Regions from separate parts of the Nocardia sp. NPDC004340 genome, predicted to be linked through region 3. Evidence: riboswitches for the same ligand, from Rfam matches in the RefSeq annotation. Region 3 holds a riboswitch; each other region holds the start of a gene.
What was found. A riboswitch is a leader RNA that binds a small molecule or an ion and turns the genes downstream of it on or off. The one in region 3 is predicted to bind S-adenosylmethionine.
Positions count from the first base shown of each region.

Region 1: it holds a riboswitch for S-adenosylmethionine, as region 3 does, so the genes downstream of both, ACWEOI_RS07035 (rhodanese-like domain-containing protein) here and ACWEOI_RS11950 (ABC transporter substrate-binding protein) in region 3, are expected to answer to the same signal.
Region 2: it holds a riboswitch for S-adenosylmethionine, as region 3 does, so the genes downstream of both, ACWEOI_RS00415 (bifunctional o-acetylhomoserine/o-acetylserine sulfhydrylase) here and ACWEOI_RS11950 (ABC transporter substrate-binding protein) in region 3, are expected to answer to the same signal.

Region 1 covers NZ_JBSGDW010000001.1:1,590,731-1,600,935, forward strand. Annotated here, with positions in the region: gene ACWEOI_RS07015 (CoA transferase) at 1-847, opposite strand, end outside; gene ACWEOI_RS07020 (amidohydrolase family protein) at 948-1,814, opposite strand; gene ACWEOI_RS07025 (FAD-dependent oxidoreductase) at 1,906-3,297, opposite strand; gene ACWEOI_RS07030 (Rv0361 family membrane protein) at 3,520-3,954, shown strand; SAM riboswitch class IV at 4,018-4,133, shown strand; gene ACWEOI_RS07035 (rhodanese-like domain-containing protein) at 4,148-4,570, shown strand; gene ACWEOI_RS07040 (O-succinylhomoserine sulfhydrylase) at 4,567-5,781, shown strand; gene ACWEOI_RS07045 (DJ-1/PfpI family protein) at 5,889-6,527, shown strand; gene ACWEOI_RS07050 (MarR family transcriptional regulator) at 6,524-6,985, shown strand; gene ACWEOI_RS07055 (HAD-IIA family hydrolase) at 6,986-7,744, opposite strand; gene fgd (glucose-6-phosphate dehydrogenase (coenzyme-F420)) at 7,938-8,951, shown strand; gene pta (phosphate acetyltransferase) at 9,185-10,205, shown strand, end outside.
Region 2 covers NZ_JBSGDW010000001.1:81,470-91,674, reverse strand. Annotated here, with positions in the region: gene ACWEOI_RS00445 (error-prone DNA polymerase) at 1-323, shown strand, start outside; gene ACWEOI_RS00440 (DUF167 domain-containing protein) at 428-655, shown strand; gene ACWEOI_RS00435 (tRNA (cytidine(34)-2'-O)-methyltransferase) at 656-1,132, opposite strand; gene ACWEOI_RS00430 (DUF3017 domain-containing protein) at 1,231-1,476, shown strand; gene ACWEOI_RS00425 (hypothetical protein) at 1,592-1,753, opposite strand; gene metX (homoserine O-acetyltransferase MetX) at 2,012-3,175, opposite strand; gene ACWEOI_RS00415 (bifunctional o-acetylhomoserine/o-acetylserine sulfhydrylase) at 3,172-4,521, opposite strand; SAM riboswitch class IV at 4,618-4,729, opposite strand; gene ACWEOI_RS00410 (TetR/AcrR family transcriptional regulator) at 4,763-5,500, opposite strand; gene ACWEOI_RS00405 (MFS transporter) at 5,727-7,133, shown strand; gene ACWEOI_RS00400 (hypothetical protein) at 7,249-7,869, shown strand; gene ACWEOI_RS00395 (BTAD domain-containing putative transcriptional regulator) at 7,919-10,205, shown strand, end outside.
Region 3 covers NZ_JBSGDW010000002.1:975,915-986,119, forward strand. Annotated here, with positions in the region: gene ACWEOI_RS11920 (peroxidase-related enzyme) at 1-65, opposite strand, end outside; gene ACWEOI_RS11925 (hypothetical protein) at 58-570, opposite strand; gene ACWEOI_RS11930 (putative FMN-dependent luciferase-like monooxygenase) at 567-1,583, opposite strand; gene ACWEOI_RS11935 (ATP-binding cassette domain-containing protein) at 1,580-2,329, opposite strand; gene ACWEOI_RS11940 (ATP-binding cassette domain-containing protein) at 2,322-3,224, opposite strand; gene ACWEOI_RS11945 (ABC transporter permease subunit) at 3,187-5,040, opposite strand; gene ACWEOI_RS11950 (ABC transporter substrate-binding protein) at 5,041-6,201, opposite strand; SAM riboswitch class IV at 6,273-6,391, opposite strand; gene ACWEOI_RS11955 (HAD family hydrolase) at 6,547-7,158, opposite strand; gene ACWEOI_RS11960 (GNAT family N-acetyltransferase) at 7,247-8,074, shown strand; gene ACWEOI_RS11965 (MarR family winged helix-turn-helix transcriptional regulator) at 8,102-8,539, opposite strand; gene ACWEOI_RS11970 (SRPBCC family protein) at 8,532-8,957, opposite strand; gene fusA (elongation factor G) at 9,104-10,205, opposite strand, start outside.

The DNA.
Region 1 (10,205 bases), on a different contig from region 3:
TGAACAGCTTGCGCAGCTGGTCCTGGCCGTTGGGGTCGAGCTGGTTGGGCAGGCCCTCGGGGGAGATCTCCAGGCCCTGCAGCAGTTCGGCGTAGAACTGCGGCTCGATGCAGCCGACTGCCATGTACTTGCCGTCGGAGGTCTCGTAGGTGTCGTAAAACGCCATGCCGGTGTCGAGCAGGTTGGTGCCGCGCTCGTCCGACCACAGGCCGACGCCCTTCATGCCCCAGATCATGTGCGACAGCGCGAGCGCGCCGTCGATCATGGCGGCGTCGATGACCTGGCCCTTGCCGGAGTTCTGGCGTTCCACCAGCGCGGCCAGGATGCCGAAGACCAGGAACATGGAACCGCCGCCGAAGTCGCCGACCATGTTCAGCGGCGGGACCGGCCGCTCGCCCTTGCGGCCGATGGCGTTCAGCACACCGGTGAGGGAGATGTAGTTGATGTCGTGGCCCGCGCGGTCGGCCATCGGGCCGTACTGGCCCCAGCCGGTCATGCGGCCGTAGACCAGGCGCGGGTTGCGCTCCAGCGCGGCGTCGGGGCCCAGGCCCATGCGCTCGGTCACGCCGGGGCGGAAGCCCTCGAGCAGCACGTCGGCCTTCTCGATGAGGCCGAGCACCTTCTCGATGTCGGCCGGATCCTTGAGGTTGGCCTCGACGATGGTGCGGCCGCGCCACTGCGGGCGTTCCATGAAGCCGGGCAGCATGCCGGGCCGTTGGACCCGGACCACGTCGGCGCCGAGGTCGGCGAGCAGCAGTGCCGCGTGCGGACCGGGGCCGATGCCGGCCAGTTCAACAACCCGGATGCCCGCGAGCGGGCCCTGCTTGGCGGTGGATGGAGTGCTCACGCCCTACCTCGGTTCGTCGTCGAATGCTGCGCACCGGCTCACTCGCCGGTGTTGACGCTATGACAATAACGCGAAGGTTCGGAAGCGCGGAGGGCGCGGCCTATCGATCGATGCGGGGCAGCGGGAGCGTGGCCGGGTGCTGGGGACCGGGCAGTTCCGAGCGCGGCAGCCGCAGCGTCGGCGGTTCCCCGGTCGAGCGGTTCGCGGCCGGGTCCTCGAAGTCGCGGACCTTGGCGGGCAGGCCGTAGAAGGCGCGGGCATTGTCTTCCAGGACCTTGTGCAGATCCGAGCCCACCGAGTCGGCGAGCAGGGAGATGTCGGCGTCGCGGAAGGGCCGCCCGGCCCGGGTGCCCGGCAGATCGGTGCCGAACATCAGGGCTTCGGGGTTGACCGTGTGGATCTTGCGCAGGGCCGAGCCGACGTTCATGGCCACCCGCCCGAAGCCGGAGGCCTTCACCTTGGCTCCCCGATCGACCAGGTTGAGCAGGTACGGCAGGCAGTCGTCGGACATGCCCAGGTGGTCGATGGACAGCTTGGGCAGCTTGGTGATGACCGGTTCCAGCGAGCCCAGCATGGACCCGTCGATGTAGAGCTCGACGTGCCACCCGGCCAGTTCGTAGGCGCGCAGGGCCAGCATGGTGAGCCCGACGATGTCGCCGCCCGCCCGCTTGAGGTTGAACCGGATGGCCCGCACCCCGGCCTTGCTCAGCGCGAGGATCTCGGCGTCGCTCGCGTCGACGTGCAGATTGGTGACGCCGACCCAGCCCTCGCCGAGTTCGGCGAGGGCGGCCAGCAGATAGCTCTGATCGGTGCCCTGGAAGGACCCGCTGACCACCGCGCCACCGTCGATATCGAAGCGGGACATGCGCTTGCGATAGTCGGCGATGGTGTACGGGTCGGGCAGGTAGCCCTCGTTCTCGACCAGCGGGAACCGCGGATCGAAGATGTGGAGATGGGCATCGAACACGTGATCAGCATGCCTCAGAACGGTGACAAGTGTGGACAACCTTGTCCGGCAGGCGGATTCACGCTGGTCAGGACGTCGGGTCGATAACCGCTCAGGAGGCCTTGTCGGGCTCGGAGGCGGCCAGCATCTCGTCGCGCTCGACGACCTTGACCCGCTCGCGACCCTGCGGCTCGCCGAGGGCGCGCTCGTGCGCGTCCAGGCGGTACCAGCCGGCCCAGGTGGTGAACGGGATGCCCTTGCCCTCGAGGAACTCGGTGACGGCCTCGAGCTCCGGCTTGGCGGCCGGGGCGAAGTCGGCGGCGTCGTCGAGCAGGCAGGCGATGGTCTCGTTGGCGTCGCCCTTGGTGTGGCCGATGAGGCCGACCGGGCCGCGCTTGATCCAGCCGGTGACGTAGGTAGCGGGCATGTAGCGAGCCGCGCCGTCGGCGTTCTCGTCGACGATCACGCGACCGGCCTCGTTGGGCACGGTGCCGGCCTGGTCGTCGAAGGGCAGGGCCGGGATGTTCTGCGACAGGTAGCCTACCGCGCGGTACACGGCCTGGATGTCCCAGTCCTTGAATTCGCCGGTGCCCTTGCAGTTTCCGGTGCCGTCGAGCTGGGTGCGCTCGGTGCGCAGGCCCACGACCTTGCCGTCCTCGCCCAGGATCTCCGAGGGGTTCTCGAAGAAGTGCAGGAACAGCTTGTGCGGGCGGTCGCCGACGTCGCGGATGGCCCACTGCTCGAGGGTGTTGCAGATCATGTCGACCTGCTTGGAGTGCCGGCGCGCGGCCTCGGAGCCCTCGTCGTAGTCGATGTCCTCGGGGTCGACGATGACCTCGATGGTCGGCGAGTGGTCGAGCTCGCGCAGCTCGAGCGGGGTGAACTTGGCCTGCGCGGGACCGCGGCGGCCGAACACGTGCACCTCGAGCGCCTTGTTGGCCTGGAGGCCCTCGTAGACGTTCGGCGGGATCTCGGTCGGCAGCAGCTCGTCGCCGGTCTTGGCGAGCACGCGCGCCACGTCGAGGGCGACGTTGCCGACGCCGAGGACGGCGACCTTCTCCGCCTCCAGCGGCCAGGTGCGGGCGACGTCGGGGTGGCCGTCGTACCAGGACACGAAGTCCGCGGCGCCGTAGGAGCCGTCCAGGTCGATGCCCGGGACGCCCAGCGCGCGGTCGGCGTTGGCGCCGGTGGAGAAGATGACCGCGTCGTAGAACTGCTGCAGGTCCTCGAGGGTGATGTCGACGCCGTAGTCGATATTGCCCAGCAGGCGGACCTGCGGCTTGTCGAGCACCTTGTGCAGCGCGGTGATGATGCCCTTGATGCGCGGGTGGTCCGGCGCCACGCCGTAGCGGATCAGGCCGAAGGGCGCGGGCATGCGCTCGTAGAGATCGATGCTCACGTCCGCGTCGGACTTCATCAACGCGTCGGCGGCGTAGATGCCGGCCGGTCCTGCGCCCACGATCGCAATGCGTAGCGGGCGGGTCGCTGCACTCTGTTCGGTCATTCTTCCGCGCACCCTTTGGGTCGAAACTAACTTGCCGTCAAAACTCAGCCGTCGCTCTTAGCTTAGGCTAAGTTGACGCTCTGGCCTCGGCGGCCTCCGTTGGCCCCCGACGCTGCAGCGTTGCTGCGTAGTCTTGCTATTCCCGCGCTGGGGCGGGAAATTCTGCTGATTCTATCGATGGCACGCGGCGGCCCGCACAAGGGGACCAGGCATGATCTACCCATGAGCGACGCCGAGGAGACCCCGATCCGGATCGACCAGAACGAGACCCGCAGCATGTGGCCGTTCCTGGTGGCGGCGGGAATCATCGCGGTGGTGATCCTGGGAATCGTGATCGCGTCGGTCGTGTCGCCGGTTGAGAAGAATGTCACAGATTCCGATCGGCTCTCGCTGGCGGCGACCAAGTTCGTGATGGCCCGCAACGACTCCGGGAAGTACGACCCGGTGCTGTCCTGCAAGGGATTCGACGAGAACGCCTCGCCGCTGAAGGCGGCCACCGCGACCGGCGGCTCGATCGCCTTCGACAAGCTGACCGACGCGTCCGTCACGGGCGACCAGGCCACCGCGCAGGTCACGTTCACCGTCGCCGGGGCGCCGACGACGTCGACGTGGCACTTCGCCAAGGAGAATTCCCGCTGGTTGGTCTGTAATTCGTGACAACGGCCGAATACCTCACTGGGGTTTGACAGTGGGGACGGTTCTTCGGCAATCTCAATCCCAGGTCATGAGTACCAGCGCCAAGCCCCGGCTGGCTGGTCGGCAACCCTCCTCCGCGGTGGGGTGCTCCGGGTGACGACCTGGCCTCGCATCGGACAGCGGTGCGGCAAGTGCGGATTCTCAGGAGGTACAAGTGAGCTACGCAGGTGACATCACGCCCAAGCAGGCGTGGGAGTTGTTGCGCGACAACCCCGATGCGGTCCTGGTGGACGTGCGCACCGAGGCCGAGTGGCGGTTCGTCGGCGTGCCCGACACCGGCGGCATCGGCCGTCCGACCGCGCTGATCGAGTGGGTCGACGTCACCGGTACCCCCAACGCCCGGTTCACCGACCTGCTGAAGCAGTCGCTGGCCCACCGGACCCCGGACTCGGACGCGCCCGTCATCTTCATCTGTCGCTCCGGCCAGCGTTCGATCGGCGCGGCCACCGCCGCCACCACACTCGGCATCACCCCCTCGTTCAATGTGGTCGACGGCTTCGAGGGTGCGCTCGACGGCCAAGGCCACCGCGGCAGCACCGGCTGGCGCGCCGACGGACTTCCGTGGAGGCAGTCATGATCACCGGCGGCTCTTTCGAGAAACCGCTCCCCGAGGGCGTCGGCCCCGCCACCCAGGCGGTCCGCGGCGGCACCCGGCGCTCCGGCTTCGACGAGACCTCCGAGGCGCTGTTCCTCAATTCGGGTTTCGTCTACGAGAGCGCCGAGGCGGCCGAGGCCTCCTTCACCGGCGATATCGAGCACTTCGTGTACTCGCGCTACGGCAACCCGACGGTCGCCATGTTCGAGGAGCGGCTGCGCCTGATCGACGGCGCGGAAGCCTGTTTCGCGACCGCGTCGGGCATGTCGGCGGTGTTCACCGCGCTGGGCGCGCTGCTGTCCGCCGGTGACCGGCTGGTCGCGGCGCGCAGCCTGTTCGGCTCCTGCTTCGTGGTGGCCAACGAGATCCTGCCGCGCTGGGGCGTGGAGACGGTGTTCGTCGACGGCGAGGACCTGAACCAGTGGGGGCAGGCGCTGTCCGTCCCCACCCAGGCCGTCTTCTTCGAGACCCCCTCGAACCCGATGCAGACTCTCACCGATGTGCGCGCGGTCTCGGATCTGGCGCACGCGGCGGGCGCGAAGGTGGTGCTGGACAACGTCTTCGCCACCCCGCTGCTGCAGCGCGGCTTCGATCTGGGCGCGGACATCACCGTCTACTCGGGCACCAAGCACATCGACGGCCAGGGCCGGGTGCTCGGCGGCGCGATCCTGGGTCCGCGGGAGTACATCGACGGCCCGGTGAAGAACCTGATGCGCCACACCGGTCCGGCGCTGAGCCCGTTCAATGCCTGGACCCTGCTCAAGGGTCTGGAGACGATGCCGCTGCGCCTGCGCCAGTCGGTGGACTCGGCGTTGAAGATCGCCCAGTTCCTGGAGTCGCATCCGGCGGTGGCGTGGGTGAAGTACCCGTTCCTGTCCTCGCATCCGCAGTTCGAGCTGGCCAAGCGCCAGATGTCGGGCGGCGGCACGGTGATCACCTTCGAGCTGAAGGCCGGCGACAACGAGGCCAAGAAGCGCGCGTTCGAGGTGCTGAACCGGCTGCGGATCATCGACATCTCCAACAACCTCGGTGACGCGAAGACGCTGATCACCCACCCGGCCACCACCACCCACCGGGCGATGGGGCCGGAAGGCCGTGCGGCCGTGGGCATTACCGATGGCGTGCTGCGCGTCTCCATCGGTCTGGAGGACGTGGAGGATCTGCTCAACGATCTGGATCACGCGTTGAGCTGAGCCGACGAGTAGTCGACAGGGCCGGAACCCATGGGGTTCCGGCCCTTCGTCGTTCATGGACCCGAATGATCTTGACAGCATGCTGTCAAAAATGACAGCATGCTGTCATGATGAAAACAGTGCACATGGCCGTCTACGACACCTTCTCGGACTGGGAGGTCGGCCACGCGACCGCACACATCAATCGCGCACTCTGGCACCGTGACCCGGGAACATGGCAGGTCAAGACGGTCGCCGTCAGCGCCGAACCGATCACCTCGATGGGTGGCATGCGCGTCCTGCCGGACGTCGTCCTCGACGATCTGAAGCCGGGCGACAGTGCCATGCTGATCCTGCCGGGCCTGGAGACCGAGCTTCATCCCGAGGCCCCCGCCGCTTTCGCCCGCAAGGCCCGCGAGTTCGTGACGGCCGGGATCCCGGTGGCGGCGATCTGCGGTGGCACCTTCGCGCTGGCGCAGGAGGGGCTGCTCGACGATCGGCCGCACACCAGCAATGCCGCCGAATACCTGGCCTACAGCGGCTACGCGGGCGGTGAGCACTTCGTCCAGACGCCCGCCGTCACCGGTGGCGACGTGATCACGGCGTCCGGCACCAGCCCGGTCGAGTTCGCGCGCGAGATCCTTGCTCGCCTGGACATTTTCGAGCCGCACGTGCTGGAGGCCTGGTACAAGCTGTACGGAAACAACGATCCCGCGGGCTTCTACACGCTCTACGAGTACGAGCAGCAGCGGGCGGCCGCGCGGTGACGCGCACCGGGCAGGAACTGTTCGCGACGGCGGCGGTCACGTCGTTCAAGCTGAACGGCCAATTCCTCGGCATCGCCGAGGAATTGGCGAGGCCGTCCGGGATCACGGTGGCGTGGTGGCAGGTACTGGGCGCGATCCTGCACCGGCCGTTGCCGGTGGCGGGCATCGCCCGCGAGATGGGCATCACCCGGCAGAGCGTGCAGCGCATCGCGGATGTGCTGGAGGGCAAGGGATTCGTCGAGTACCAGCCGAATCCGGCGCATCGGCGCGCCAAGCTGGTGGCCATCACCGAGTCCGGTCACGACGCGGTCCGCGCGATCGACCCGCAGCACGCGGCGATGGCGAAACGCCTTGTCGCGCAACTGGGCAGGGATGAGCTGGAGCGGGTCGTGGACGCGCTGACGACCCTGTCGGCCGCCCTCGACGCACTCGAGGACGACGCGACGGGCGCCGCCTGACTACAGCGCGAACGGGTCCTTGGTCTTGCCGACCAGCGAGGCGACCGATGGCAGGATGGCGGTCGGGCGGTACGGGAACTGCTCGACCATGGCGGGCGTGGAGATGCCGGTGGTGACCAGGATGGTCCGCATGCCCGCCTCCAGACCGGAGATGACGTCGGTGTCCATGCGATCCCCGATCATGACGGTGGACTGCGAGTGCGCGCCCAGCCGACGCAGCGCTGAGCGCATCATCAGCGGGTTGGGCTTGCCCACGTAGTACGGCTTCTTACCGGTGGCCTGGGTGATCAGGGCCGCGACCGAGCCGGTGGCCGGGAGGATGCCCTCGCGCGAGGGCCCGGTGGCGTCGGGGTTGGTGGCGATGAAGCGGGCTCCCGCCGCGATCAGGCGGATGGCGGTGGTGATGGCCTCGAACGAATAGGTGCGGGTTTCGCCGAGCACCACGTAGTCGGGGTTGGAATCGGTGAGGACGTAACCGATTTCGTGCAGCGCGGTGGTGAGCCCCGATTCGCCGACCACGTAGGCGGTGCCGTCGGGCCGCTGGTCCTTCAGGAAGGTGGCGGTGGCCAGGGCGGAGGTCCAGATGGATTCGACGGGGATGTCGAGGCCGGTGTGCTGGAGCCGGGCCTGCAGGTCGCGCGCGGTGTAGATGCTGTTGTTGGTGAGCACCAGGAACGGGATCTGGTTGTCGCGCAGTTCGGCGAGGAACTCGTCGGCTCCGGGCACCAGGTGGTTCTCGTGGACCAGGACGCCGTCCATATCGGTCAGGTAGGAGAGGATCGGTTCTCGGCTCGCGTTGGTCACGCGCATATTCTCCGCTATCCGCGGATCGAAAGCTCATATATTCCTGCGGTGTGACCGCTGCCGCACCGTCTTCCGGTGCTGACTAGTGTGCGAAGGAGGCCGTTCGCGCCGACCGGCGCGAGCGCAGCATGGCGACAGGAGTGCCCAGGTGAAGGACCTCAAGCTCGGTTACAAGGCGTCCGCCGAACAGTTCGGCCCGCGTGAGCTGGTGGAGCTCGCGGTGGCGGCGGAGGAGCACGGCCTCGACAGCGCCACGGTCTCCGACCATTTCCAGCCGTGGCGGCACAATGGCGGGCACGCCCCGTTCTCGCTGGCCTTCCTGGCCGCGGTGGGGGAGCGCACCAATCGGATTCAGCTCGGCACCTCGGTGCTGACCCCGACCTTCCGCTACAACCCGGCGGTGATCGCGCAGGCGTTCGCCACGCTGGGCTGCCTGTACCCGGATCGCATCATGCTGGGTGTCGGCTCGGGTGAGGCGCTCAACGAGATCGCGACCGGTTTCCAGGGCGAGTGGCCGGAGTTCAAGGAGCGGTTCGCCCGGCTGCGCGAGTCGGTGGAGCTGATGCGCGCGCTGTGGACCGGCGAGCGTGTGGACTTCGACGGCCAGTACTACAAGACCGTCGGCGCCTCCATCTACGACGTGCCCAAGGGCGGCATCCCGGTGTACATCGCGGCGGGCGGCCCGCTGGTGGCCCGGTACGCGGGGCGCGCGGGTGACGGTTTCATCTGCACCTCGGGCAAGGGCATGGACCTCTACACCGAGAAGCTGATGCCGGCCGTCGCGGAGGGCGCGGCCAAGGCGGGCCGTTCGGTCGACGACATCGACCGCATGATCGAGATCAAGATCTCCTACGACACCGATCCCGCTCTGGTGCTGGAGAACACGCGCTTCTGGGCCCCGCTGTCCCTGACCGCGGAGCAGAAGCACTCCATCACCGACCCGATGGAGATGGAGGCCGCCGCCGACGCGCTGCCGATCGAGCAGATCGCCAAGCGCTGGATCGTGGCCAGCGACCCGGATCAGGCCGTCGAGCAGATCAAGCCCTACCTCGACGCGGGCCTGAACCACCTGGTCTTCCACGCCCCGGGCCACGACCAGCGCCGCTTCCTCGACCTGTTCGAGCGCGACCTCGCTCCCCGACTCCGCGCGCTCGGTGTCTAATTGCCTTCCGCTTCGCTACAGGCGGGTTCGGGGCGCTGGAGGTCTCGTTCTTCCCTCCCTCCGCTCCTCCGCTTCGCTCCTCCGCTCCACTCAGTCCAGAACGAGACGCGCCCCGAACACTGGGTGGGCGAGACGTAACTGGATGTGAGGGTGATCTCCATCGGGGACGGGCATCGAACCCGCATGCCCGTCCCTGCGGAAAAGGGCGCATAACGGTCGGTAGGCTTTCGGCCATGGCTGCCACACCGGTCTCCAGTGTGTACATCGCGTCCCCCGAGGGCGACACCGGAAAGTCGACGGTCGCGCTCGGCGTACTCCAGGCCTTGGCGGCCACTACCCCGCGGGTGGGCGTGTTCCGGCCGATCACCCGGTCCGCCACCGCCCGGGACTACATCCTCGAGCTGCTGCTCGAGTATTCGACCGCCGACGTCGACTACGACCAGGCGATCGGCGTCACCTACGAGCAGGTGCACGCGGACCCGGACGCGGCGATCAGCGAGATCGTCATGCGCTATCACGATGTCGCCAAACACTGCGACGCTGTGCTCATCCTGGGTTCGGACTACACCGATGTGGCCAGCCCCAGCGAACTGCGGTTCAACGCCCGCATCGCGGTCAATCTGGGTGCGCCGGTGCTGCTGGTGGTGCGCGGAATCGGCCGCACCCCCGACGAATTGGGCCAGCTGGTGGAGCTGTGCCGCAGCGAACTGGTGGCCGAGCACGCCAAGCTGGTGGCGGTGGTCGCCAACCGCTGCGAGCCCGACCAGCTGGAGGCCGACGCCCAGGCTCTGGCCAAGGCGTGCGCGGTGCCGTCCTGGACGCTGCCGGAGGTGCCGCTGCTGCAGGCCCCCACCATGGAGGAGCTGCGCGAGGCGATCGACGGCGAGATCTACAGCGGCGACCCGGAACTCATGCACCGTGAGGCCCTCGATGTGATGGTCGGCGGCATGACCGCCGAGCACATTCTGGAACGTCTCACCGACGGCGTCGTGGTCATCTCGCCCGGCGACCGCTCCGACGTGCTGCTCGCCCTGGTGAACGCCCATGAGGCGGAGGGTTTTCCGTCGCTGGCGGGCATCATCATGAACGGCGGCATGCTGCCCGATCCGGCGGTGGCCCGGTTGATGGCGGGCCTCAAGCCGCGGTTGCCGATCCTGTCCACCGACCTGCGCACCTTCGATGCCGCCAAGGCCACCGCGTTGACCCGCGGCCGGGTCTCGCTGTCCAGTATGCGCAAGGTGGACACCGCGCTGG
Region 2 (10,205 bases), on a different contig from region 3:
ACGCGCTCGGCGTCGTCCCCGCCGACCGGCTCCTCGACATCCGCGACGGAACCCGGGTGCTGGTCGGCGGCGCGGTCACCCACCGGCAGCGCCCGGCCACCGCGGGCGGCGTCACCTTCCTCAATCTGGAGGACGAGACCGGCATGGTGAACGTGGTCTGCTCGGTCGGCCTGTGGGCCCGCTACCGCCGCCTGGCCACCACCGCCCCCGCCCTGCTCATTCGCGGACGGGTGCAGAACGCGGAGGGCGCGGTCACCATCGTCGCCGACCATCTGCAACGCATGGACCTGCGCATCGAGGGCCGCTCCCGCGACTTCCGCTGAACCGCGCCCGGATTCGACAGCTGGTCGGTCGCGTTCGCCTCCCGCCACCACGGCATCCGCGGCACTGCGGGAGAATCGCCCCGGGAGCAGGGAAGGAGAGCGGCGTGACAGTGGTCCGGGCGACCATCAAACCCGGCAGCAAGAAGGGGCCGCTCGTCGAGATCCTCGACGACGGCGCGCTGCAGCTGTACGTCCGCGCCCCGGCGGTGGAGGGCAAGGCGAACAAGGCCGCCATCGAACTGCTGGCCGCCCACTTCGGCGTCCCCAAGTCCGCGGTCCGCCTCACCGGTGGCGCGACCTCCCGCTTCAAACGCTTCGAGGTCGACGACTAGTCAGACCGCGCCCGGGAATCCCATCTGCCGCCAGGCCTCGTACACCGCGACCGCGGCGGCGTTGGAGAGGTTCATGGAGCGGCGGCCGGGAAGCATGGGGATGCGGAGCTGGTCGGTGACGCGCGGATCGGCGAGCACCTCCTCGGGGAGGCCGGTGGGTTCGGGGCCGAAGAGCAGGACATCGCCGTCGCGGTAGGTGATCTCGGTGTTGCGGGTGGTCGCGGCGGCGGTGAAGGCGAAGACCCGTTCGGGGGCGATGGCCTCCCAGGCGGCGGCGAGACTCTCGTGCACGGTGACGACGGCCAGGTCGTGGTAGTCCAACCCGGCCCGGCGTAGCTTCGGCTCGGATAGGTCGAAGCCGAGCGGTTCGATCAGGTGCAGTGCGCAGCCGGTGCCGGCGGCCAGTCGGATGGCGTTGCCGGTATTGGGCGGGATGCGGGGTTCGAAGAACACGAGATGGAACACGGGATCCAGCATTGCAGAGCGGCGGTTAAGCTCGTGCGGTGAGTCCAGCCCATGCCGCACCCCAGAGTCGCAGCAGTCGTGCGGGGGAGTTCGCCCGCGAGAATCTGCCCATGCTGCTGGTGGGCGCGGTGCTGGTGGTGGCCGTGGTCTTCCTGGCCTGGGATCGCTGGCGGCGCGGAACATTCTTCTTCGGCGGCGCGACGCTGCTCGCGGCGGCGCTGCGGCTGATGCTGCCCACCGATCGGGTGGGTCTGCTCGCGGTGCGCAGCAAGGGTTTCGATGTGGTCTGGCTGACCGTGCTGGGTGTCGCGATCATCGTGCTGGCGGCGACCATCAGCAGTCTCGGCGTCACGTAGCGGAGCCGTTGGGCCTCGCGGGGCGCGGGGCCGGGGCCGCGACCGGAGTCGCGGCGCTGGAAAAGATGAGCGAGTTGTTCTGCCGCCGGTGCGAACCGGCGGCGCTGGGGGATAGCTAGAACGAGGTTATGCGGCGGCCGAGTTCGCGTCGCAGCACTTCCTGGTCCGGGAGTCTGTGCAGGACACGGAGTATGGCCGGGCGGAGTTCACGCTGCTCGTCCTCGGAGAGCAGATCGACGAGATCGCGGAGATCCATGTCATCGAATGCGGCGGTCATGCCGAATACATTACGGCTGATATGCCCGCTGCACACGTATTCCGGAACACCGGTTACGGAGGCGTCATGCGCGCGAAACCGAAAGCGCGTCAGGACAATTCACTGGAAACAGGCCCGATACGTCGCGTAACGTGCCGTCGGCTGTGGCAGCGGCCGGGCAGCGGACATACGGCATTCGGGCAGCGGCGACACCCTATTCGGGCAGCGGCGACACCGGCGCGATGGCAGCGGTGGCGCCGCCGTTCGGGCAGCGTCGGCTCAGTGACCCGACACGCGCTGGGCGCGGGCCAGTTCCATGGTCTCCAGCATGAGTTTGCCGACCGCCTCGGTCTCGGTCAGGAACCCGTCGTGCCCGTCCTTGGAGTGGATGACCTCGAGCCCCTTGGAACCGGGCAGCAGATCGGCCAGCTCCTGCTGGGTGCGCAGCGGGTAGAGCCGGTCCGAGTCCACCCCGCCGATCACGCACGGCACCGGCGTCGAGGCCAGCGCCGCCGCGACGCCGCCGCGGCCGCGACCTACGTCGTAGCGGTTCATGGCCTCGGTGAGCAGCACATAGGTGGCCGGATCGAAACGCGCGATCAGCTTGTCCGCCTGGTACTCCAGGTAGCTCTGCACCGCGTAGCGGCCGCCCGCGCGCGGATCCTCGTCGCCCTGGCCGTGGTTCTCGAAGCGGTGGTCGAGCTCGCCCTCGGTGCGGTAGGTCAGGTGCGCGATGCGGCGGGCGATGCCCATGCCGGTCATGGGCGCGCGCCCGGTGCCGTGGTAGTCGCCGCCCTGCCAGTCCGGATCGGCCTTGATGGCGGCGATCTGGGTGGTCTGGGTGCCGATCTGGTCGGCGGTGGCGCGCGCGCCGACCGCCAGCACCAGGGCCGCGCCGACCCGTTCGGGCCGGCCGATCATCCACTCCAGCACCCGCATGCCGCCCATGGAGCCGCCGATCACGGCGGCCAGGCGGTCGATGCCGAGCAGGTCGAAGAGCTTGGCCTCGGCGGTCACCTGGTCGCGGATGGACAGCGCGGGAAACCGGGTGCCCCACGGCTTCCCGTCCGGGGCCAGCGAGGCCGGGCCGGTACTGCCCTTGCAGCCGCCGAGCACATTGGTCGCGATGACACACCATTCGCGGGTGTCCACGGGCGCGCCGGGGCCGACGATGCCGTCCCACCAGCCGGCCTGGTTGTGGTGCACGTCGGCGGGGCCGACCACGTGCGAGTCGCCGGTCAGCGCGTGCTCCACGAGCACCACGTTGTCCGCGTTCGCCGATAGTTCGCCCCACCGCTGGACGGCCAGCGTGGCGTCGGGGATCACGGCCCCGTTCTCGAGTTCCACATCGCCGATGGCGATGCTCCCGAGCGTCCCGTCGGGCGGCGGCAGCAACAGCTCCGCCGCGTGCCGGGACGTTCGCGATTCGATGTTCACGGTCAACTTGCCGCCGCCGTCAGTCCGGCGCGCAGATCCGCCAGGATGTCGCCGATGCCCTCGATGCCCACGGCCAACCGCACCAGACCAGGCGTGACGCCGGAGGCCAGCTGCTCGGCCGGGGTCAGCTGGGAATGCGTGGTGGATGCCGGGTGGATGACGAGCGAGCGCACATCCCCGATGTTAGCGACATGGCTATGGAGCACCAGCGCCTCCACGAACTTCTTGCCCGCGTCGACTCCGCCGGCCAGCTCGAAGGACACGATGGCGCCCACGCCCTTCGGTGCCAGCTGTTTGCCCCGCTCGAACCACGGCGAACTGGGAAGTCCGGCGTAGTAGACCTTCTCGACACCGGGCTGCCCGGCGAGGAACTCGGCCACCGCCTGCGCGTTGGCCACGTGCCGCTCGATGCGCAGGCTCAGCGTCTCGAGACCCTGCGCGATGAGGAACGCGTTGAACGGCGACACCGCCGCGCCCAGGTCGCGCAGCAGCTGCACGCGGGCCTTGAGCGCGTAGGCCGGAGCGCCGAGGTCGGCGAAGACCGCGCCGTGGTAGCTCGGGTCGGGGGTGGTGAAGCCGGGGAAGCGGGACTCGCCCGCCTCGTTCTTCACCGTCCAGTCGAAGGAGCCGCCGTCGACGATCACGCCCGCGACCGCGGAACCGTGTCCGCCCAGGTACTTGGTGGCCGAGTGCACCACGATGTCCGCGCCCAGCGCCAGCGGCTGGATCAGGTACGGGGTGGCGACGGTGTTGTCCACGATGAGCGGCACCCCGGCGGCGTGCGCGACCTCGGCGATGCCCGGAATGTCGAGGACCGAGCTGCTCGGGTTGGCGACGGTCTCGCCGTAGAACGCCTTGGTGTTGGGTCGCACCGCCGCACGCCACTGCTCGAGGTCGTCCGGGTCCTCGACGAAGCTGACCTGGATGCCCAGCTTGGGCAGCGAGTAGTGCAGCAGGTTGTAGGTGCCGCCGTACAGGTGCGGGCTGGCCACGATGTGGTCCCCGGCCTCGGCGAGATTCAGGATCGCGTAGGTCTCCGCGGCCTGTCCGGAGGCCAGCAGCAGCGCGGCAACACCACCCTCGAGGGCGGCGATGCGCTGTTCCACCGCGTCCTGGGTGGGGTTCATGATGCGGGTGTAGATATTGCCCGGCTCGGCGAGTCCGAACAGCGCGGCGGCGTGGTCGGTGTCGCGGAACGCGTAGGACGTGGTCTGGTAGATGGGCAGGGCGCGGGCTCCGGTGGCGGAATCGGGAGCCTGGCCGGCGTGAATCTGCTTGGTCTCGAAGGACCAGTTGGCCGGATCCAGGGTGCCGTCAGCGGGGACGGCCGCGGGCGCGGTCGAGTCACTCATGTGTTCTGCTCCAAAAACAAGGTCGCCGAATGGCGGAAGTTTGACGTTATCGAGAAGCGAATGGGCTTCGACAACAACACATTTCGGTAGACCTCCTAGTTGCGCTTGCGTTCGGCCCTCGAACGCCCGGTCTGCACCCGGAGCACCCCACCGCAGCTGGAGGGTTGCCGATCAGCAAGCCGGGGCCTTAACGCTGATGCTCTTGACCTAATGCGGGATTCTAGCGGCCGTCCGGCCCGATCTACGCAGTGGGGTTTGTCGCATTCTCGGTGGTATTTCCCCCGTTTACGGGGGGAAATAGCGTTGTCGCACCACAACAGACCCGCCGGAATTCGTCGAATGCCGCCTGGACGCTGTCGGCGAGCATGCGGGCGGTGGTGACGGTGGTGCAGTCCGGGAACTCGTCGCTGTCCTCGAACTCGCATTCCATGCCGACCCGCACGATGCCGTGCCAGGTGGTGGCGATGAGCCGCACGGTCAGGTGGTCCTCGGGCAGTCCCAGGCGTTCGGCCAGCACCTCGGACATGGCCCGGGTCTTGGTGTCGGCCGATTCCATGCTGAGCGCGCGCACGGCGACGCTGTCGCGGGTGATGCGCTGCATCTGCTGGAACCAGCGGAACGGCACGGGCGCGTCGGAGTCGATGATCTGCTCCACGACCGCGAGGAACGCGCCGAGCAGCGCTTCCATCTCGTCGCCGGTGACGGGCTGGGCGCGCAGCTGATCGGCGAGGGCCTGTCCCCAGCCCTCGATGGGGGCGATGACGATCGCCTCCTTGCTGTCGAAGTACCGGTTCACGGTGCGCGGGGAGACGTCGGCGGCGTCGGCGATCTGCTCGACGGTGGTGGCGTCGAAGCCCTGTTCGCCGCACAACCGCAGGGCGACGTCGATGATCCGGGTCCTGGTCTGCTGCTTCTTGCGTTCACGCAGGCCGGGGCGGTGACGCGAGATCACACCGATGTGACTTGACAACTCCGACATCCCTCCATCGTAGGTCCTTCCTGCGTTTTCCTGTCCCAGTATGACAACTGTCGCGCTGCGACATTTTTCCCTTGACGCCAATTGTCGGTGGGGGTCACTATGGTGGAGCTGCCTTCGAACTCCAGAGGAGAGGCTCATGACCGTAGCGACGGACGCTCTCGGTACAGACGAAAAAGCAAGTCCCGCACAAGATTCCAGGCGTTGGTGGGCGCTCGGCGTAATCGCCATGGCACAGCTGATGGTGGTCCTGGACGCAACGATCGTCACCATCGCCATGCCGTTCGCGCAGCAGGATCTGCACATCAGCGACGGTGACAAGCAGTGGATCTTCACCGCGTACACCCTGATCTTCGGCGGTCTGCTGCTGCTCGGCGGCCGCCTCGCCGACTACCTGGGCCGCCGCCGGATCCTCATGGTCGGCCTGATCGGCTTCGCCGCGGCCTCCGCGCTGGCCGGTCTCGCCCAGAACCAGGCCGAACTCTTCGCGGGCCGCGCGCTGCAGGGCGCGTTCGGCGCGCTGCTGGCCCCGGCGGCGTTGTCGCTGGTGTCGGTGACCTTCACCGAGGCCAAGGAACGGGCCCGGGCCTTCGGCGTGTTCGCCGGTGTGTCGGCGGCGGGCGCCGCGCTCGGCCTGATCGCCGGTGGCGCTCTCGTCGAGTACGCGAACTGGCGCTGGTCGCTGCTGGTGAACACCCCGGTCGCGCTGCTCGCCCTGGCCGGCGCGTTCGCCTTCGTGGTCAAGGATGTGCCCGCACCCCGCACCGGCGGCTACGACCTGCCCGGCGCGGTCACCGTCACCCTCGGCCTGATCTCCATCGTGTACGGCTTCAGCCGCGCGGCCTCCGACGGCTGGACCGCCTCCACCACGCTGGCCCTGTTCGTGGTGGGTGTGGCGCTGCTGGCGGCGTTCGTGGCCATCGAGGCCCGGACCGCGAATCCGCTCCTGCCGCTGCGTATTCCGGGTGAGATCAACCGCGGCGGGTCGTATCTGATCGCGCTGCTGGTGCCGATCGCCATGTTCGCCATGTTCCTGAACCTGAGCTTCTACCTGCAGATCGTGGAGCACTACTCGGCGCTGAAGACGGGTGTGGCGTTCCTGCCGTTCCCGGCGGGCATCGTGGTGTCGGCGGGTATCGCCTCGGCGGTGCTACCGAAGATCGGGCCGCGGCCGCTCATGCTGGCGGGCTCGGTGCTGGGCGCGGCGGGCCTGGTGTGGCTGTCGCGGCTGGAGTACGGCGACAGCTACGCGACCGCCCTGCTGCCCGCCATGATCCTGATCGCCCTGGGCATGGGTGCGCTGTTCGTGTCCATGCAGACCACCGCGCTGCACCAGGTCGACGCCGAGGATTCGGGCGTGGCCAGCGCGCTGCTGAACGCCGCCCAGCAGGTGGGTGGTTCCATCGGCACCGCGCTGCTGACCACCATCTCGGTCCAGGTGGCCGAGCGGTACGTGCGCAACAACGTGACCGTCGACCACGTGATGGAGCGGGCCTCGATCCACTCCTACAACGTGGCGTTCCTGATCGGCGCGATCTTCTTCGCGCTGTGCGTTCCGATCGCGGCGTTCATGGTCCGGGACAAGCCGCAGAACCTGCTCGAGGGTGACGAGCACGCCGTGCACGTGGGCGTGTGAGCCACCGCCGGTGATTCCGCACCGTGCCCGCCGCGAGTCTCGCGGCGGGCACGCGTCGTTTCGGCCGCAAGTCGGCGGCAAGTCGCGGTGCATTGCCCCGGCCGACAGTACGACCATGACGATGACGAAAGTGCCCACCGCGACTGATCCCGACCTCCGGCTGCGCGCGGGCGCGCTGATCGCCGGGGGCGTGCTGTTCGCCGTGGGCAATGCCCTGCACCCGCTGGAACACTCCGAGGCGGCCGAACAGTCCGCCACCTGGGCCGCCGCCCACCTGACCTTCGGCACGGGCGCGGTGCTGATGGCGGTCGGCCTGCCGGTGCTGCTCACCGCCTGGCGCGATGGGAAGGGTTGGCCCGCAAAGGTTTCCGCGGCCGCCCGGGTCCTGCTGTTCGTCGGGCTCACGGTCGCGATCCCGATCGGCGCGTATCACGAGGTCTATGTCGCCTCGCGGCTGTCGCACCACGAGCAAACCGCCATCGAGGAGGCCGCGCTCCCGGTCAACGGGCCGCTCGCCGCCGCCTTCCTGGTGGGTTTCCTGCTGCTGGCCGGGTGTGCGCTCGCCGCCCCGCGTCCGCTGCTCGGCCGGGTGGGCGCGGTGGTGCTGATCGTCGCGGTGCTCGCGATGGCCGGGGCCGAAGGGCTTCCGGGGGCGGAGGGCTGGTGGATCATTCCGGGGACGATCGGGGTCGGACTGGTGCTCGCGCTGGCCGGAGTGCGCGCGCTCCGATCGTGAGGCTCGCCGCGGCGGTTACGGTCCGGCTGTCGCAGGCGATGTATCACCCGTGGTTTTCGTGGAAGTGCTGGGCGCACTACGGGTGACGGTGGATGGTCGGCCCGCCCCTTTGCGCGGGCCGAGGCAGGGGGCGGTGCTGGCGCGCCTGGTTTCGGCCGGGGGCGAGGTGGTTTCGGCGGATCGGCTCATCGAGGATCTGTGGCAGGGGGAGCCGCCGCCGAAGGCCTCGGGAGCGTTGCAGGCGCACATCTCGTATCTGCGGCGGTCCTTGGAGCCGGATCGGCCGCCGCGCGCGCCCGCGGGTGTGCTCGTGTCGCAGACCCCCGGATACGCGCTGCGCCTGCCGGTTTCGGCCGTGGACGTCTGGCATTTCGACCACCTGGTGTCCACCGCCGCCACCGAATCCGATCCGGCCGCCCGCCACCGCCTCCTCGATTCCGCGCTGGCGCTGTGGCGGGGTCCCGCGTATGCCGCCTACGCCGACGCGGCCTGGAGTGCCGCCGATATCGCCCGCCTCACCGATAGGCGCTGGACCGCCGTGGAACAGCGGGCCGATGCCGCCCTCGCCCTGGGCCGCCCGGAGGAGGCCGTCGCGGCCCTGCGCCGCCTGGTCGACGAACACCCCGAACGGGAGGCCGCCGTCCGGCTGCTGGCCCTCGCGCACTACCGCCAGGGCCGCCAGCTCGACGCTCTCGCCACCCTGCGTGACCTCCGTGCCACCCTCAACACCGAATTCGGCATCGACCCCAGCCCGCCCGTGCGCGAGCTGGAAGCCGCCATCCTCGCGCACGACCCGGCCCTCACCCTGCCCACGCCCGCCGAGCCGGTCGCCGCGGAATCAGGCTCGACCCGTTCACATTCCACCGACCTCGCGGCGACGGTCACATCGGTAGTGCCCGATCGGCCGGACCCCGTGCCGCCGATGTCCGCCCCGGTCGGCTACGCGGGCCAACGCTCGGCGCTGCTGTCCGCCGCCCGCGAAGCCGCGGACGGCCGCAGCCGATTGGTGTGGCTGGAAGGCGAGGCGGGAGCCGGTAAGACGACGCTGGTGCGGTCGGTCGCCGACGAGCTGGCCGCCGCCGGCTGGCGGACCGCGGTCGGACGGTGCCCCGAGGTCGACGGCGCTCCGGCGGCCTGGGCCTGGATGGAATTGACCGGTGAATCCGGCGGCAAGGCAGCCGATCTCGGTGCGGACGCGACACCGTTCCGGCTGTCGCTGGCCGTGGTCGATCGCTTCGCCGAATGGACCGGACAGCCCATCGACACCCCGGGTGGGCGGATGAGCCCCGGCCCGGTCGCCCCGGATACCCCGAGATCGGTCGATACGGCGAGTGCGGCCGGGCCGGTGCTGGTGGTGCTGGAGGACGCGCATCGGGCGGACAGCGCGACGCTGCAGATCCTGCGGCAGGTGGTGGCGTGGTCGGCGCAGGCTCCGGTGCTGTTCGTGGTGACCATGCGCGGATCGGAAGTGGGGGACGAGGTTCGGGCCACGTCGGCGGCGCTGGCGGCGGTGACCTCGGGACGGCTGGAGCTGACCGGGCTGGACCTCGAGGCCGTGCGGACCGTGGCGAGGACGGCCGGCCTGCGCGGAATCGACGACGCCACCGCCGAATTGGTGCGTGACCGCACCGGCGGCAATCCGCTGTTCGTGGCCGAGCTGGCGAAACTCGCTGCCGCCGAAGGGGATCTGCTGGCGGTTCCGGCGGGGGTCAGCGATGTGCTGCACCGCCGGATCGCGCGTCTGCCCGCCGAGGCGGCGCGCATGCTGCGGCTGCTCGCGGTGTGGGGCGGCGAGTCGGATTTCGACGCGTTGCTGGAGCTGACGGGCGAAACCGAAGGTGCCCTGGTCGATCTGGTGGACACCGTGGTGGTGGCCGGGCTGCTGCGCCTGGAGCCCGGGGGCCGGATCCGTTTCGGGCACGCGCTGACCCGGGACGCGGTCTACGCGGGCATTCCCGCGCTGCGTCGGGGCCGCATGCACTGGTCGGCGCTGCGCGTGGCCGAGCAGGTGAATCCGGTGGATCCGGCCCTGCTCGCCCATCACGCCATGACCGGCGCACACGCGGGCACCGCCGGGGAGGCGCTGGGGTACGTCCTGGCCGCCGCCCGGCAGGACGGTGCCCGCCGCGCGTTCGCCGAGGCGGAACCGCTGTGGCGGGCCGCGCTGGATTTGCACACGCTTGCGGGCCATCGCGAGGACGGCCCCGATCCCGTTGTGGGCGCGGCCATTCTGGAAGTCCGCTGCGCCCTGGTCAACGCCCTCGCCTACCGCGGCAACGACGCCGCCGCCCGCGCCGAGCGCGCCGCCGCCCTCGAGCTGGCCGAGCACCTCGCCA
Region 3 (10,205 bases):
GTGAATCCTGTTGGGCGGCGACCACTTTCGACGCTGCGGACCTCGCTGACGCCCTGCTCACCCATTGTCCGCTCCGATCAGTGTGAGACCGGCCAGCAGCCGGACCTGGAAGTGCACGAATCCGACGAGCTGCGCCACCGTGACGATGTCGCGCTCGGACAGCCCGGCCGCGGCCAGGGCGTCGATATCCGCGCGGGTGATGGCGGCGGGCGCGGTCGTGACCCGCGCGGCGTGCCGAAGGATCGCGGCCAGCACCGGATCCCCCTCGGCCGGAGCCGTTCCCAGTCCGGCGTAATGCGCCGCCAGCTCGGGCGCGCCCGCCAGCTCCGCCACCGCCACGGCCGCCGCGATCAGCCGGTCCCGCCCGACCGTCGCGGCCGCCGGACCGTCCAGCAACGCCTCGTACACCCCCTGCGTATGCGCGATCACCGCCGGGCGTGTCGCGCGCAGTGCCCGCTCGGCGTCCGCGCGCGGGCCGAGAACGGCATCGATGACATCGGCGGACCGGTCCGCCTCGGGTCCAGCCGGGGCGAGTGGCGCCACCTCGACGGCGGCGGTCGCTTCGGTCACGAGGAAGTCCTTTCGTCGGGTCGCCAACCCAGTTGCGGGGCAACCTTGGTGGCGATGAGTTCGATGGAGCGCAGGGTGGCGGCGTGGCCCGGATCGACCGGGTGGACCTGCACGATGAAGTCGGTGGCGTGCCGCAGCGCCACGTCGGCGGCGAGCTGCTCCACCACCTCGTCGGGCGTGCCGAAGTAGATGTCGCGCAGCACCTCGGCGACCGAATCGGCCACCTCCGGCCCGCCGTTGCGGCCCAGCTGATCCAGGAACCTGGCCGCGCCGCGCTCGGCCAGGGCCCGCGCCTCGGCGTGGTCGTCGGCCACGAAAACGCCCCGGGACGCGCCGATTCGCGGTTCCGCTCCCGGTGGCAGCGCGTCGAGATACGCGTCGACCAGCGGCTGCTGGATCTCCCACAGGGTGGCCGCGGGCGCGGCCGGATCCCGCGGCTGCGCCTTCGACAGCAGCAGTCCGTCACCCGCGCGCCCGGCGCGCGCCGCGCCCCCGGCCGAGAAGGTGGCCTGCCACAGCCGGTCCCGCAGTCCGGGCGCGGGCGGATTCAGCCCCCGATCCCCGATCAACGGCGTCCCCGCCAAGGCCGCGGTGACCTTGGCGAGCTTGTCCGCGTACAGCCCCTGCCGGTCGAGATCGGCCGCCTCGAACAGTTCGAAGGCGTGCCGGGATCCGCCCGCGCCGAAGCCGAGTTCCAGCCGCCCGCCCGACAGCTCGTCCAGGACGGCCGCGTCCTCGGCGACCCGGATCGGGTCCTCCAGCGCCAGCGTCACGATGGCGGTCCCGACCCGGATCCGCGGGAACCGGGCGGCCGCGTGCGCCAGGAACACGAACGGCGACGGCAGCCCGCCCTCCGCCGGATCCAGGTGGTGTTGCGCCACCCAGGCGGTGTCGTAGCCGAGCCGTTCGGCCAGTTCGATCTGGTCCAGGGCCTGCCGGTACACGCCGGCCGCGTCCTCGGCCGGGTCGGTGCGAACCAGGCGGGTGAAGAAGCCCAGGCGTCGCGTGGTCATGTCGTCACCTTTCCTAGGTAGGCATCGCGGACGGCCGGATCGCCGACCAGGTCCGCGGCCGGACCGTGCAGCACGATCCGCCCCGTGCGCAGCACATTGGCGGTGTGCGCGATGCTCAGGGCCAGCTCCGCCTGCTGTTCCACGATCAGGATGGCCAGGCCCAGTTCCCGATTGAGCCGGGCGATCTCCGACAACGCCCGATCCACGAACAACGGCGACAGTCCCATTGTCGGCTCGTCCATGCAGATCAGCCGGGGTTTGCTCATGAGGGCGCGGGCGAAGGCCAGCATCTGCTGCTCCCCGCCGGACAGGGTCCCCGCCCGCTGCAGGCGGCGCTCGGCCAGCCGCGGGAAATGCTCGAACAGCTCGGCGGCGCGCGCGGCCAGCACCGCGCGCCGCTCCTTGCGGATGTAGCCGCCGACGAAGAGGTTCTCCTCGACGGTCATGGCCGGGAACACGCGCCGCGCCTCCGGCACCGAGGCCAGCCCCGCCCGGATCCGGGCCGCCGCAGGGGTGGCGCTCACGTCGACGCCGTCGATGCGGACCGCGCCGGAACTCGGATGCAACAGTCCCAGAGCGGTTTTCATGGTGGTCGACTTGCCGGACGCATTGCCGCCGAGCAGGGACACGATCTCGCCGGGGCGGACCGTCAGCGACACCTCGTCGAGGGCCCGGGACGCTCCGTAATGCACCACCACGCGATCGAATTCGAGGATCGGCGTGGCGTTCTCGTCGAACTCAGACATCGACGGCCACCTTTCCCCCGGCCCGGCTGCGGCCCAGGTACGCCTCGATGACGCGGGGATCGGAGAGCACCTCGTCGGGCGTGCCCGACGCGATGATCCGGCCCTCGTCCAGCACCAGCACCCGGTCGGAGAGCTCGTGGACCAGGTCCATCTTGTGTTCGACCAGCAGCACCGTCTGACCCTGGGCCTTCAATTCGGCCAGTTGCGCGCCGATCTCGGCGGTCTCGGTCTGGTTCATGCCGGCGGCGGGTTCGTCCAGCAGCAGCAGATCCGGTGCGGAGGCCAGCGCCCGCGCGATCTCGGTGCGGCGACGGTTGGCGTAGGACAGCGTGTAGGTGGGGTGATCGGCGCGCGGGACCAGTCGCTCGGAGAAGCGGTCCAGCTGGGCGTCGATGCGGGCCGCCGATTCCCGGCGCTCGGCCCGCGCCGCCGGGGTCGGCGCCAGCGCCACACCCAGTTCGGCCAGCAGCGACACCCACTTCAGCACCGGAATGTTCGCGAGCCGCCGCAGCGGGCGGGTGGCGCGCAGGGTGGTCTGCAACCCGACGTCCACGTTCTCGCGCACGGTCATGGTGCCGAAGACCCGCCCGTTCTGGAAGGTGCGGGCGATCCCGGCCGCCGCGGCCGCCTCCGGGCGACCGGGGCGAATCCGCTTGCCGCGCACCAGCACTTCCCCGGCATCCGGCTTCAGCACCCCGGAGATGAGATTCACCGTGGTCGATTTCCCGGAGCCGTTGGGCCCGATGATGGACACGAATTCGCCGGGGGCGATGGTGAATTCGACACCGTCCACCGCCCGCACCCCGCCGAACGAGCGCCGCAGACCGGTCACGGTGAGTACCGCTTCCGTTCCGGTCTCAGGCTTCGACCGGGCTTGGTTCGCTTGTGCGGACACGATCCCTCCTCACCAGAATTCCCTGCGGCCGGAACCGCACCACCAGCAACAACACCAAGCCGTACAACACGATTCGCCACGACGGCGCCAGCCGCAGCAGCTCCGGCGCGCCGATCAGCACCACCGCGCCCAGCACCGCGCCGTACGGCGAAGCGGTGCCGCCGAGCACCAGGATGGTCACCACCAGCAGCGACATCGGCAGGTTGAACACGGTCGGATCGATATAGGAGTACTGGTGCGCCAGCAGCGCGCCGCCGATCCCGGAGCAGAACGCCGCCACCGCGAACGCCAGCGCCTTGTAGTCGCGCACCGGCACGCCGGCCGAGCGTGCCGCCACCTCGTCGGCCCCGATGGCCCGGATCGCGATCCCCAGCCGGGACCGCTGCACGCCGACGATCAACGCCACCACCGCGGCCAGCACCACCAGCTCCAGCCGGAAAATGTCGGTGTGCGTGGTGAATTCGAAGCCGAAGACGCTGGGCGCGGGAATCCCGAAGATGCCGTAACTGCCGCGCGTCACCGATTCCCAGTTGCGGATGATCGCCACCGTGACGATGCCGATGCCCAGCGTCGCGATCGCCACGTAGTGCCCGCCCAGCCGCCACAGCGGCGCGGCCAGCACCGAGGACACCACGGCCGCCACCACACCCGCCGCCACGATGGCGGGCAGGAACGCCCACCCGTGCGACACGGTCAGCACCGCCGAGGTGTACGCGCCGATCGCGATCGGCCCGGCCTGCCCGATGGCCAGCTGCCCGGCCGATCCGGCCACCAGGGTCATCGACACCGCGATGATCGCGTACGCCAGGATCTGGGTGCCCACCGAAATGCCGTAGTCGTCGGCGATCAACGGAATCGCCACGCCCGCAACACCGAAAGCCAGCAGCGCGTGCCACCAGCGCACCCGCAACTCCCGGCCCGCGCCGAGGAACGTCCCGGTCATGGGCTCGGATTCGATGGCGGGCGGCCGGGCCAGCAGCCCGCCGGGCCGCAGCACCAGGAAGATCACCAGCAGTCCGAACGTGATCAGATCCCGGTAGCCGTCCCCGAACCAGTAGATGCCGAACGCCTCCACCAGGCCGAGCACGAAGCCGCCGAGCACCGCGCCCGGAATCGACCCGAGCCCGCCGATGGTGGCCGCCACGAAGCCGGTCATGCCGACCACGCCGCCGCTGGTGGGCGAGATGTTCGAGTTGTAGAGGCCGACGAAGATGCCGGCCAGCCCGCCCAGCCCGGAGGCGATGGCGAAGGCCAGCGACTGCACCCGCCCGACCCCGATGCCCATCTGCGCGGCGGCATCCGGATCCTGCGCGGTCGCGCGGATCGCCAGCCCGTGCCGGCTGAACCGCAGGAACGCCCACAGCCCGCCCATCACCAGCAGGGTGATGGCGAACATGGCCACGTCGGAGGTGCCGAACCGTACCCCGCCCACCTGGAAGTTGTTGGTGGACAACACCTGCGGGAACGGCCGGGTGTCCGGCCCGAACACCAGGGCCACCACGTTCTCGATGATGAGCCCCACCGCCACCGTCGCCAGCAGCGCCGCGATGGCCGGGGCCCGGCGCAGCGGCCGCACCGCCAGCACGTCGATGGCCACACCGACCAGCGCCGTCACCGCCACCACCACGACCAGCGCGGCCCACCACGGCACCCCGTGCTGGGCGATCAGCCACCAGCCCAGCACCGAACCGAACGCGAAGATCGCGCCGTGCGCGAAATTGATGACATTGCTGACCCCGAAGATCAGGGTGATGCCCACGGCGATCAGCGCGTACGCATTGCCGTGGACCAGACCCGCGATGAGCGTGTCGAACATCTACTTCTTGCTTCCGACCGGTACGAACTTGCCGTTCTGCAGAATCAGCTCGATCGGCTTCACCCCGCTGGGACGGCGCGTCTGCTGATCGAAGGCGAAGGTGCCCAAGCCGATTCCGTCGAAGTCCTTGACCTCGCGCAGCCCCTTCAGCACGCCCTCCCGGGTCGCGCCGCCCGCCTTGGCGGCCTTCACCACCGCGTTCAGCGCGTCATAGGCGTACACATTGAAATCGCCCGGGTCGGTATTGAACTTGGCCCGGAACTTGGTGACGAAGTTCTGCACCTTCGGGCTCGGATCCGACGGCGTGAACACACCGTTCACGATGTCGCCCTCGGCCGCGGCGCCCGCCAGCTCGATGAACTGCGGCGTGTTCTGCCCGCCGAAGAATTGCCCGGTGAACCCGACATCCCGCAGCTGCTTGACCACCAGCGCACCGTCCGGTCCGTACCCCAGGTGCACGAAGGCCTCCGGGTTGGCGTCCCGGCCCTTGATCAGGACCGGCCGGAAGTCCTGCGAATCCGGCAGGATCGCCGAGGAATAGGCGATCTCGATGCCCTTCTCCTTGGCGAACTGCTCGAAGTACTTGAAAGCCTGCTTACCCCAGTCGGTTTCGAGGTAGACGACCGAGACCTTCTTCGCCTTGGAGCGCACCCACTCGGCATTGCGCTCCTGGTACACGTCCAACGTGATGGACGGACTCCACGAATAGTCCCCCGCCTTGGTGAAATCCACCGCGGAGTTGGTGAACCCGTACTGCACCAGCTTGCCCCGGTTGTACACCGGCGACGCCGCGATCGACGCGGGCGACGAGAAATCGCCCAGCTCCGCGATGATCGACTGATCACCCACGAACTTGGTCGCGATCGGCACCGTCTGCTTCGGATCCGACTGCGAATCCTCCCACTTCAGCGCCACCTTCTTGCCATTGATCCCGCCCGCGGCATTGATCTCGTCGAGCGCCAGGTCGAACCCCTGCTGCCAGAGCCGCCCGTACTCGGCGGAATTGCCCGTCTTCGGCCCCGACACCCCGAAATACACGGTGTCCGAACTGCTTCCGGACGATTCGCTACCGCAGGCCGCCGCCAGACTCGCGACCAACGCCGCCGCCCCGACACCCACCGCCACCCGGAAACCACGCGACCGGGACAAGATCCTGCTCATTGCAACCTCTACATTCGCGCACCGGCACACGGCCGGGCAGGGGGACACGACCACGACAGAGGAATGCGCGGTCCTGGCGCTTGCGCCACCCGGTCGGGCAGCGCCTGGTCGTCACCCGGGGCACCCCACCGCCCACGCGAGGGTTGCCGATCAGCGAGCCGGGGCTCGAAAAACGCTGATACTCGTGACCGTGTCCAGAAAGGTAGCCGTGACAACCGGCGGCCGACACCGTTCGAATCACCCTGATGCCAAACACCGCCCGGCCCCGCCGCCGGGAAATCCCCTGTCACCCCCGCGAATTGCCCCCGCGGCCGCATCGCCCCCCGCCGATGCCGCCGCTCACCCCTATGTCAGATGCGCGGTCAGCCAGGCCCGGAACTCGGTCAGGTCCCGCAGCACCACGTCCGCGCCGGCCGCCGACAACTCCTCGGCCGCGTACGGTCCGGTCGTCACCGCCACCGAGGTCGCGTCCGCCACCTTGGCCGCGCGCACGTCACCGAGATGATCACCCACATAGATCGAGGCGCCGCGCTCGAGCAGCACCTCCCCCTTCTCCTCCGCCCAGGCCCCGCCGACCAGTTCGTCGACCGCCAGCCCCAGATGATCCAGATGCAGCTGCGCGTGCGGCCCGTTCTTCGCGGTGATCACCAGCACCCGGCCCCCGGCCTCGTGCACCGCGGCCAGCGCGTCCACCACACCGGGCAGATGATCCGACGCGTGCACCGCCAACTCCGGGTACATCTCCCGGTACATGGCCACCACACCCGGCACCTCGTGCTCCGGGAACCACTGCGCCGCCTCGTGCGCCAGCGGCGGACCCAGCCGCGACACCACCAGCTCCGAATCGATCGCCACCCCGGTCCTGGCGGCCACCGCGTCCCACACCGCGGCGATCCCCGGCCGCGAATCGATCAGCGTCATATCCAGGTCGAATCCGACCACCAGGTCACCAGCCACATCCCGAACCCTACGGGCCGCGGAAAATCGGAGGCCCCGCGGCAGGGCCGCCACCTAAGCTCGGACCATGCCGAGCGATCAGGGAACGCTGTTCTGTGGAACCGACCTCGCCGCCCGCATCGAGGGCGTCGAAACCGAACTGATCGCCAAGGGCAGCGCGGCCGCCGCGGCCCGGCTCGGACCGGACACCGGCTTCGTGATCCCCCTCGCGGGCGGGGTCGCGTCCTTCGCCGAGGACGGATCACCGCTGAACAAGATCGCCGGGCTCGGCTTCGCGGGGATACCCGACGAGGCCGAACTCGACGAGATCGAGCGGCTGTTCGCGGCCCGCAAGACGCCCGTGCAGGCCGAGGTCTCCCAACTCGGCGACCCCGGCGTCGGGGAACTGCTCACCGGACGCGGGTACCGGCTGGTGTCGTTCGAGAACGTGCTCGGCCGCGAACTCGGCGCCGCGCTGACCGCGGACGTCGCGTCCGGCGTCGAGGTGACGCCCAGCGGCGCCGACGAATTCGACGCCTGGCTCGACGTCGTCGCGGACGGCTTCGCCCACCCCGACACCCAGGGCGTCGCCTCGCACGAGGAATTCCCCGCCGAGATCATCGCCAACGCCATGCGCGACCTCACCGGCGCGGCCGGGGTGCGGCGGTTCCTGGCCCGGCGTGACGGCCGGGTGGCCGGAGGCGCGAGCCTGCGGCTGGCCCGCGGCGTCGCCCAGCTCACCGGCGCGGCCACCGATCCCGCCCACCGGCGGCACGGCGTCCAATCCTCACTGCTGTCGGTACGCCTGGCCGAGGCGAGCGCGGCGGGCTGCGATATCGCGGTGGTGACCACCCAGCCCGGATCGAAATCGCAGCAGAACGTGCAACGGCAGGGGTTCAGCCTGCTCTACACCCGGGCCATCCTGGTCAAAGCCTGATCGACACCCGACCGGGCGTCCCTCCGGTCAGCCGGGCAGCCGGTGCGCGGCAATGGGTTTCAGCTGCTCGCGCAGCACATCGCCGTCGCCGCCGAAGAGCTGCTCGTCGGTGTCGACGGCGATCCGCACCGCCCGGCTCGCCAATTCCCTGCCCTCGGCCGTGATCTCGACCCGCAGCGCGCGGGCGTCGACGGGGTCGGCCCGTCGCGCCAGCAGCCCCCGCTCCTCCAGACCGCGAATCACCTTGGACGCCATCATCCGATCCGCGCCCGACATGTCCGCCACCTGCTGCTGGGTCGGCAGCTCACCCGACCGGCCCAGCCAGCCCGCCGAGGCCAGCAGATTGAACTGGGTCGGCGTGAGCCCGAGCGGACGCAGATTGCGTTCCAGCGTCGCCCGCCACTCCAGGGCGGCGTGATGCAGCCAGAAGCCCGGACTCATGAGCGGTCCCCGTGGTTCAGCCACGCCGTCGTGCCTCCTGTTCCAATGCGGCGAAGGTCAGCGGCATGTCCGCGCGCATGCCCTTCTCCCAGACGAGCTTGAACAGCGGGCCCATCGGCCCGTGCACCTCGACGTGCTCGGCCACCCGCACCCGGCCGTCGCCGAGCGGGACGTAGGTGCGGTGACCGCGCAGCTTCCCGAACGGGATGCCCGCCTCACTGGTCCACGACTGTCCCGGCTCCACGGCCACGATAGTGAACGGCCCGGCCGGCGCGCCCTTCGGCTTCACCCAGCCCTTGGTCCCGGCCGCGAACTCACCGTCGATACGGGACTTCTCCTCGTGCGGGTCCCATTCCGACCAGCGGTCGACATCGGTGGCGACCGCCCAGACGCGGTCCAGGTCGCCGGTGATCACGGCCTCTTCGGTGAACGAGTACATCATCGTCGTCTCCAATATCGGGGAAATATGTTGTTGCAACAACAGTAACCGTCGTCGCGACAACAATCAACCCCGGTCGGCGACCCGCGACCGATGGATGGGCCCGATGACGGCGACACCATGTGCCGCCGCCACCGGGCGTCCGACCGCTATGGGACCGGCGCGTAACCCAGCGGGCGCGTCGTGAACGTGCCCCGGCCCTGCGTCCGGCTCCGCAAACGCGTTGCGTAGCCGAACAATTCGGCCAGCGGGACCGTGGCCGTCACGACCACCGTGCCGGTCCGGGTCACCGACCCCGTCACCCGGCCCCGCCGGGCGGCGAGATCACCGAGCACCGCGCCGACATGGTCCTCCGGCACCGTGGCGGTGAGCTCCACCAGCGGTTCCAGTACCGCCATGGCACTGGCGCGCAAGGCTTCCCGCAGCCCCAGGCGGCCCGCGGTGCGGAACGCCAGGTCCGACGAATCCTTGGAGTGCGTCGCGCCGTCGGTGAGCGTGACCCGCAGACCCGTCACCGGATGACCCGCCAGCGGGCCCTCCGCCAGGGCGTCCCGGCACCCGGCCTCGACCGCGCGCACGAACTCCGCCGGCACCCGGCCGCCCACCACCGTGGACTCGAATTCGAAACCCGTGGCGCCGGGCTCGGATTCGCGCAGCGGCCGCACGTCGAACACGATGTGCGCCCACTGCCCCGAACCGCCGTCCTGCTTGGCGTGCCGGTAGGTGAAGCCCCGCACGCCGCGCACCACGGTCTCCCGGTACGCCACCTGCGGCCGGCCGACCGTCACGCTCAGCCCGCGGTCGCGGCGCAGCTTCTCCACCACGACCTCCAGGTGCAGCTCGCCCAGCCCTGCCAGCAGCGTCTGCCCCGACTCCGGATCGGTCCGCACCGTCAGCGACGGATCCTCCTCAGCCAGCCGGGCCAGCGCCACCGCCAGCTTCTCGGCCTCGGCGCCGGTCCGCGCCTCCACTGCCACCGACACCACCGGCTCGGTCGGAGCCGGCGGCTCCAGCAGCACCGGGGCCTCCGGAGCACACAGGGTCGCGCCGACCCGCACGGCCTTCGGGCCGACCAGCGCGACGATGTCGCCCGCGGGCGCGGACTCCACCTCCGCGTGCCGGTCCGCCTGCACCCGCAGGATGCGCGAAACCCGCTCGCGCCGACCGCTGCCCGCGTCCAGCACGGTGTCACCCTTGCGGAGGACACCCGAGTAGACGCGGACGAACGTCAGCCTGCCGGTCGACGTGGCA